DNA from 2 places in the Streptomyces sp. NPDC055013 genome. Region 2 is predicted to be linked to the other one. Evidence: riboswitches for the same ligand, from Rfam matches in the RefSeq annotation. Region 2 holds a riboswitch; the other holds the start of a gene.
What was found. A riboswitch is a leader RNA that binds a small molecule or an ion and turns the genes downstream of it on or off. The one in region 2 is predicted to bind cyclic di-AMP.

Region 1: another riboswitch for cyclic di-AMP. It lies ahead of ACWGDB_RS04670 (M23 family metallopeptidase); the one in region 2 lies ahead of ACWGDB_RS29890 (transglycosylase family protein).

What each region holds. Positions count from the first base shown of each region.
Region 1 is NZ_JBSGVW010000003.1:10,569-14,774, forward strand. It holds gene ACWGDB_RS04665 (aldo/keto reductase) at 1-574, opposite strand, end outside; gene ACWGDB_RS04670 (M23 family metallopeptidase) at 784-1,809, opposite strand; cyclic di-AMP (ydaO/yuaA leader) riboswitch at 1,821-1,978, opposite strand; gene ACWGDB_RS04675 (PP2C family protein-serine/threonine phosphatase) at 2,225-3,310, opposite strand; tRNA gene ACWGDB_RS04680 (tRNA-Met) at 3,432-3,505, opposite strand; gene ACWGDB_RS04685 (dihydrofolate reductase family protein) at 3,604-4,206, opposite strand, start outside.
Region 2 is NZ_JBSGVW010000029.1:52,454-56,659, forward strand. It holds gene ACWGDB_RS29880 (cytochrome P450 family protein) at 1-710, shown strand, start outside; gene ACWGDB_RS29885 (transglycosylase family protein) at 878-1,906, shown strand; cyclic di-AMP (ydaO/yuaA leader) riboswitch at 2,113-2,311, shown strand; gene ACWGDB_RS29890 (transglycosylase family protein) at 2,315-2,998, shown strand; gene eno (phosphopyruvate hydratase) at 3,316-4,206, shown strand, end outside.

The DNA.
Region 1 (4,206 bases), on a different contig from region 2:
AGGTGTCGCGGGAGACCAGGTTGTAGTGGGGCTGGAGGGCGACGTAGCGGGCCAGGCCTTCGCGGTCGGAGAAGGCGAGGGACGCCTCCAGCCGCTTCGCCGAGATGTTGGACGCGGCGATGTGCCGCACCTTGCCCGCCTTCACCAGCTCGTCCAGCGCGCCGACGATCTCCTCGACCGGCACTTCCGGCTTGTCGAAGTGGGTGTAGTAGAGGTCGATGTGGTCGGTGCCGAGGCGGCGCAGTGAGGCGTCCGCGGCCGCCTTGATGTTGGCGGCGGTGAGGCCCTGGAAGTCGGGGTGCTGGCTGACCTTCGTGGCGATCACGACGTCCGCCCGGTTGCCGCGCGCCTTCAACCAGTTGCCGATGACGGTCTCGGACTCGCCACCCACGTTGCCCTCGACCCACGCCGAGTACGAGTCGGCCGTGTCGATGAAGTTGCCGCCCGCTTCGGTGTACGCGTCGAGGACGGCGAAGGACCGGGGCTCGTCGGCGGTCCAGCCAAAGACGTTGCCACCGAGGCAGAGCGGGAAGACCTCGAGGTCGGAGGAGCCGAGCTTGCGCAGAGAAGTCATGCTCGACACCAACGTCCGTCACGGAGGCCGATCTTCCGGGAGGGTCGCAAAGTTCCCGTAAACAAGCGAACCCCGGCGCTCCGGATACCGGCAGCCCTGACGTCGGGGGGACGCCGTCAGGACTGCCGGGGATCAGGACAGGATCGCCGGGGAACAGGTGTGGACGGACTTCAGCTGGGAACTTCAGTTAGGGATGAGGCAGGGACGCCTCAGGGCGTGAGGCCCTTGCCGCGCAGCCACGCCAGCGGGTCGATGCCGCTGGAGCTGCCGCCGGGGTGCACCTCGAGGTGCAGGTGGGCACCGGTCACGTTGCCCGTGGCGCCCACGCGGCCGATGACGTCGCCGGTGTTGACCTTCTGGCCGACGCTCACGCTGATCGAGGACTGGTGCGCGAACCAGACCTCGGTGCCGTCGTCGAGGGTGAGCTCGGTCTTGTAGCCGTACGAGCCGTCCCAGCCGGCGAACGTGATCGTGCCGCTGTGCACGGCCTTGATCAGCGTGCCCGAGGGCGCGGCGAAGTCGAGGCCCGTGTGGTAGCCGGAGGACCAGTAGGCGCCGGCCTGCCCGAAGGTCGAGGTGAGGGTGTACGAGGAGGTCGGCAGCGTGTACTGCTTGGCCAGCTCGGCGAGGCGCTCGGCCTCGGCCTTCTGGCGGGCCTCCTCCTCGGCCTTGGCCTTCGCGGCGGCGGCCTTGGCCTTGGCTTCCTTCTCCGCCTTGGCGGCCGCGTCGGCGGCCTCCTTCTCGGCGGCGGCGACCGCGGCTGCGGCGGCCTTGCTGTCGATCTGGTCCTGCTGGTACTCGGCCTGCGCGATGATCCGGCTCCGCAGCGCCTCACCGGCGTCGGAACCGCCCTGCGCGGTCTCGTCGTAGGTCTCGCCCATGGTGCTGAGGGCGGTGGCCGCGTCCTCGGCGGGCTCGGAGGAGTCGTCCGAGATCAGGGGCAGGTCCGGCATGGTGATGGCGACCGGCGGCTTGCCGCTGTTCGCGCTGGCCATGCCGCCCGCGCCGACGGCGGCTATGACACCGACGCCGAGAACCGTGGAGCTGCGGGCGAGTCCCCCGCCGCGCTGCTTGGAGACGCGATGCCTGCCGCGAACGGGACGAAGGGACTCCGCGGTGGGGTTCCACTCCTCGAACGGGCCCTCGTCGGTGCGGTTGCGGTCGTAGCCGAAGGTGTCGGTGCTGCGCTGACTCGGCACGAACGGGGCTTGCGGGGCAGGCCGGTTGGACGCCACGTGGGCGTACTCCTTTCCTTCCTTCTCGCCTACCGGGTTAGCTGACGGGTTCGGAGCAGGAAGGTCTCCTACGCGCGTATACCGCCCGTGAGTTCACGGTGGTAGTTGCGCGATTCACCCCAAGGTGGTGGTTCCCCGGTTCCCTTTCGAGATTCGGCGCGTGCGCACGGAGCCGCCTCTTGTGACGGCTGGGACGACCGCGCTGCGTTATCGAACGTTAATAGACGCGGGGTGCGGATTCCAAGCTGTTCCACTTGATCATTAACGATTTTCGCCTGGACTTACGGGTCATGAGCGGCCTAAATCGGGCGAGTTGGCCAGAGCTCGGGCGTCACACAGGTGTTGACGGTGTGTCAGTTGTTATGCGGAGGGGGGTCGGCCGGTCACATCCGGTGACAAGGATCAAGGAACGGCATCACGGCCGTCGTACGGCGATGAGGGCCATGTCGTCCGCCATCCCGCCCCCGGAGTGCCGCCGCACCTCCGCCGCGAGGACGCCGAGGATGGCGGCCGGCTCGCGACGGGCGTTGGCCCGACCCGCCAGTCCCGCCTCGGGGTCGTAGAACCGGTCGTCGTCGTCCCGTGCCTCGCTCAGGCCGTCGGTGTACAGGAGCAGCGTGGCCCCGCTCGGGCAGTCGGCCTCCTGAGCCCGGTCGGGCCAGACACCCAGCTCTCGCATGCCGAGCGGCAGCGCGGGCTCGGCGGCGGGCAGCGCGCGCACGGTGCCGTCGGCGTACAGCAACAGAGGCGACGGATGCCCGCGGTTCACAAGGCGCACGATCCCGCTGCCGTGCGGCAGCTCGGCGAGTACGGCGGTGGTGAACCCCTCGGCGGACTCGGCCCACTCGCGCCGGTCGCGCTCGCGCACCAGTGCCCGCTCCAGGCGCTGTGCGACCGCCTCCAGCGTGGCCTCCTGCTCGGCGGCCTCCCGGAAGGCCCCGATGACCACGGCCACCGCGCCCACCGCCCCGATGCCCTTGCCGCGCACGTCCCCGACGACGACCCGCAGGCCGTGCGGGCTGTCCTGCACGGCGTACAGGTCGCCGCCGATGGAGGCGCCCTCCTGGGCGGCCTCGTACCGTGCGGCGATCCGGAAGCCGCCGATCTGCTCGGCCGGTTCGGGCAGTACGGCGCGCTGGGCGGCCTCGGCGATCTCGCGGGCGGAGGCGAGGCGTTCGTCGCTGCGGCGGACGAGGACGTTGATGAGAACGGCGAGGACGGAGACGGTGACCACGGTGACCAGCTCCGTGATCACCTCCGCCTTGGGAAGGCCGCCGCGCAGGATGCGCAGCACGAACAGTGCGGCAACGGCCACGACGCCCGTGATGACCGTGCCGCGCTGGGAGTACAGCGGGGCCGCGACCAGGGGTGCGGCGGTGAAGAAGGGGGCGCCGGTGAAGTCCGTGGGCGTGACGAAGTCGTACACGCCACCGGCCGCGATCAGCAGGGCGGGGAGCAGCCGGACGAACCGGCGTGCGTACGAGATCCGCCGTTGCTCCACCTCACCAGGGTTCCCGAAACGGGGGCGCGGGGCGAGTGGTGAGGGCCGACCGGACGAGCGCGGACGTCGAGCGGAAAAGGCTCAGGGCCGGAACTGATCAGTTCCGGCCCTGAGTCATCAGTAGCGGGGACAGGATTTGAACCTGCGACCTCTGGGTTATGAGCCCAGCGAGCTACCGAGCTGCTCCACCCCGCGGCGATGACTCAATAGTACGCCATCCGCAGGACAAGATGCACACGCGTTTCCCCGGCCCCGCCCTGACCAGTGTTTTCCGCACCCGTCGGGCGGGGCGGTCAGGACAGCAGATGGCTGTTCGGAGCCTTGGCCTGCCCCTCGTACTCCGGCAGGACCACGACATCCACCCCTTCCCCGGCCAGCAGCCCGCTCCCGTCGGCCCCCGCCACGAACGTGTCCGGCTCCCGCCAGGCCGTCACCACCCGCCGCACCCCCGCATCGAGGATCAGCCGCGCGCAGGGCACCGGACGGGACGCCCGACGCGTACAGGGCTCCAGACTCGTGTACACCGTGGCGGACGTCACCCGCGGATCCCCGGCCGCGATCTTCGCCAGCGCGGCCTCCTCCGCGTGCACCACGGGATCACCGCCCTCCCGCGAGTACCCCCGCGCCAGCTCCGTGCCGTCGGCCGCCACCACGACCGCCCCGACGCTGAAGGCCGTCCCCGACGGCGGGCACTGCGCCGCCAGCTCGCAGGCCAACGCCAGCCACTTCCGGTCCGCGGCGGACGGCAGGACACCCGCACCGGGCGCCGTGGGCTCGTAGCGCATCAGCACGACGTCCTCGATCCGCCGCGTCTCGACCAGCCGCAGCCGGCCGCCCTGATACCCGCCCGGCCCGAACAGCCGCGGCGCGTCCGGGTCCCCCACGAACAGCGGCGC
Region 2 (4,206 bases):
GCGGCGGTGTCGCACGGTCGGTGAAGAAGATGCGCGGCTATCTGGCCGACCTCATCCACCGCAAGCGGGAAGCCCTGCCCGAGGAACCCACGCCCGGTGAGGACCTCATCTCCGGTCTCATCCGGGCCTCCGACCACGGAGAGCACCTCACCGAGAACGAGGCCGCTGCGATGGCCTTCATCCTCCTTTTTGCCGGTTTTGAGACGACCGTGAATCTGATCGGCAACGGCGTCTACGCGCTGCTCACCCACCCCGAGCAACGCGCCCGCCTGCAGACGTCCCTCGCCGCCGAGGAGACCGGCCTCCTCGAAACCGGTGTGGAGGAACTCCTGCGCTACGACGGCCCCGTCGAGCTCGCCACCTGGCGTTTCGCCACCGAGCCGCTCACCATCGGCGGGCAGGACATCGCGGCCGGCGACCCCGTTCTCGTCGTCCTGGCCGCCGCCGACCGTGACCCGGAGCGGTTCGCCGACCCCGACGTCCTCGACCTCGGTCGCCGCGACAACCAGCACCTCGGCTACGGCCACGGCATCCACTACTGCCTCGGCGCCCCGCTGGCCCGACTGGAGGGCCAGACGGCTCTCGCCACGCTCCTCACCCGTCTCCCGGATCTCCGACTCGCCGTGGATCCGGGGGAGTTGAGGTGGCGCGGAGGTCTCATCATGCGCGGGCTGCGTACACTTCCGGTGGATTTCACACCAGTTGAGTGAGTGCGTCCACCCAGTCAAACGTGACACGCGCTCAATTTTGTGATCTTCACGTGATCTACGCGGCATTAACTTGTGACAAGTGATCGTCTGCCTATACGTTCACGGATCAACGACGGCGTCGAGGTTTCATGCGCCGCGGTCACTGCTGCCTCGTGAAAGGTCCCCGCATGCTCTCCGGGAACGGTCGTCACCGTCGCCCCCGTCAGGCCCCGGCTCTCCTCGTCGCGGCCGGAGTGACCGGGTCCGCCATCGCCATCCCGCTGCTCGGCGCCACGAGCGCCGGCGCAGCCGACGGCAGCGTGTGGGACAAGGTGGCCGAGTGCGAGAGCGGCGGCTCCTGGAGCACGGACGAGGGCAACGGGCGCTACGGCGGCCTGCAGCTGACCCAGGACGACTGGGAGCAGTACGGCGGCCTCGACTACGCCCCGCGCCCCGACCTGGCGAGCCGCTCCCAGCAGATCGCCGTGGCGCAGGCCCTCCTCGCCGACCAGGGAACCAAGCCCTGGGGTACCTGTGCGGTGCTCAACGGGCTCACCCCGAAGAACGGTTTGGTCGACCTCGACACCGGAGTGGAGGACGACTCGCCCTCCGAGGTGTCCGGATCCTCCGGCTTGCTCGATTCGTCCGACTCGTCGAGTTCGTCCAATTCGTCTGACCCTTCGGGTTCCTCGAACTCGTCGGACGCGACCGACGGCCCGTCGAGCTCGTCGAGTGAATCCCCCAGCGCTTCGTCCGAATCGCCCCGGGATTCATCCTCTTCTCCCTCTTCCTCCCCTTCCTCGTCGTCCAAGGCGGACAGCTCGGCGAAGCCTGACGCGTCACCTGACGGCAAGGCCTCGCAGTCGCCCGACAGCTCTCCCGTGGAGACCTCGGACGGGGACAATCAGGACAACTGGGTGCAAGATGTGGGCGCCTGGAGCCTCGTCGACACCAGTGCGTTCACCGGCGAGGACGCCGGCGCGGGTCGTCACCGTGGGTCCAGTGCCGACGAGAGTGAGGCCGCCGACCCGGCCGCCGGGACCTCCGGCCGCCATGCCTCGTACAAGGTCCGCGCCGGCGACACTCTGGCCTCCATCGCCGACTCCCTTGACCTCGACGGCGGGTGGCGGGCGCTGTACGACGCGAACGAGGGCGCCATCGGCGGCGATGCGAACGACATCGCCCCCGGTCAGACCCTGGACGTCCCCGTCGAATAAGGGCCGAACGGGGCGAAAAGCAGCGGGAGTTCGCGTCACCTTTCGCACCTGAATGTCCGTTTTGAATGCAGTGAGAGATAGATCTCAGAAGCCCTGATCGTCTTTGTAATTCCGGGAATCGGGTGTCTACGGTCGTGATCGCTCGTCACCGCGAGCCCCGGCTGCCGCAACGCCGAATCCTGCCAGCGGCCGCACGGGAACAGTCGTCGCGTCAAGCGCCGTAGGCAGGAGCGGGGGACCCAAGGTAAGTGCCGGGTCCGGCAGTTGAGGCCCTTCGGGGCCGCACGCCGGAGCCGGCTCGGGGTGAAGCCGCGCAACGCGAGCCGAAAGGCAGACGAGCGCGGCCGGGCAACTCAACCGGCCCGAACCCGACAGCTCACCTCGCAGGCGTCGGTGAGGGGATCCACCATGCTGTTTTCCAGCAAGGGCAAGCACCGTCGTCCGTCCAAGGCCGCTCGCGCCATAGCCGTCGTCGGCGTCACCGGCGCCGCCGCCGTCGCCGCCCCGCTGATGGCGGCCGGCAGCGCCTCCGCCGCCACCGCCTCCGAGTGGGACGCCGTCGCCCAGTGCGAGGCCGGCGGCAACTGGTCCATCAACACCGGCAACGGCTACTACGGCGGTCTGCAGTTCTCCGCCTCCACCTGGGCCGCGTACGGCGGCACGGCGTACGCCGCCACCGCCGACAAGGCCACCAAGGCCCAGCAGATCGAGATCGCCGAGAAGGTCCTCGCGGGCCAGGGCAAGGGCGCCTGGCCGCACTGCGGCACCGGCCTGTCGAGCGCCGCGTACAGCGGCTCCGGCTCCTCGCAGAGCACCGAGTCCGCCCCCCGCGCCACCGAGGAGCAGCCGGCCTCCCGCTCCGCCGAGCGTCCGGCGGCCGAGAAGAAGTCGACCAAGACCGTCACCACCCCGACCGGCAAGAAGGTCAAGAAGGGCGACGGCGAGTACAAGGTCGCCACGGGTGACACCCTCAGCTCGATCGCCGCGGAGAAGAAGGTCAAGGGCGGCTGGGAGAAGCTCTTCCAGCTGAACAAGGACATCGTCGAGGACGCCGACCTGATCTACCCGGGTCAGCAGCTGCACCTGAAGTAATACGCGGCCACCAGCTGAACCACAGGGCCCTCACATCCGTGGAACTCATATTGAAGACCTCGTGAGGGTCACCCCCGTCCCCCACGGGCTCCCCGCTCCGGTGCGTGTTCCCCCGTACGCACCGGGGCGGGGCTTTTTCTTTCCCTGTTGGTCACCCACCCTTTGTTCCGGTAGGGAACAATGGGTACGGTTCGGTCCTGTCCACGGGACGGTCGGTCGGCTGCCGATGTCCCCGGGGCGGTTAGGCTCTAGTCGCAAGGCTCACAGCCCCGCACCACCAGCGACACAGTGCTTCACATCCCAAGAAGGAGATACTCGTGCCGTCCATCGACGTCGTCGTAGCCCGGGAAATCCTGGACTCCCGAGGCAATCCCACGGTCGAGGTCGAGGTCGGCCTCGACGACGGCAGCACGGGTCGTGCCGCCGTTCCGTCCGGCGCTTCGACGGGCGCCTTCGAGGCCATCGAGCTCCGCGACGGTGACTCGAACCGCTACCTCGGCAAGGGCGTGGAGAAGGCCGTCCTCGCCGTCATCGAGCAGATCGGCCCGGAGCTCGTCGGCTACGACGCCACCGAGCAGCGCCTGATCGACCAGGCGATGTTCGACCTGGACGCCACCGACAACAAGGGCTCCCTCGGCGCCAACGCCATCCTCGGCGTCTCGCTCGCCGTCGCCCACGCCGCCTCCGAGGCCAGCGACCTCCCGCTGTTCCGCTACCTGGGCGGCCCCAACGCGCACCTGCTGCCGGTGCCGATGATGAACATCCTGAACGGCGGCTCGCACGCCGACTCCAACGTGGACATCCAGGAGTTCATGATCGCCCCGATCGGCGCGGAGTCCTTCTCCGAGGCCCTGCGCTGGGGCGCCGAGGTCTACCACACGCTGAAGAAGGTCCTGAAGAGCAAGGGTCTGGCCACCGGCCTCGGCGACGAGGGCGGCTTCGCCCCGAACCTCGGTTCCAACCGCGAGGCCCTCGACCTCATCCTGGAGGCGATCAAGGAGGCCGGCTACACCCCCGGCGAGCAGATCGCCCTCGCGCTCGACGTCGCCGCGTCCGAGTTCTACAAGGACGGCGTCTACACCTTCGAGGGCAAGGACCGCTCGGCCGCCGAGATGACCGAGTACTACGCGGAGCTCGTCGACGCGTACCCGCTCGTCTCCATCGAGGACCCGCTGTTCGAGGACGACTGGGACGGCTGGAAGACCATC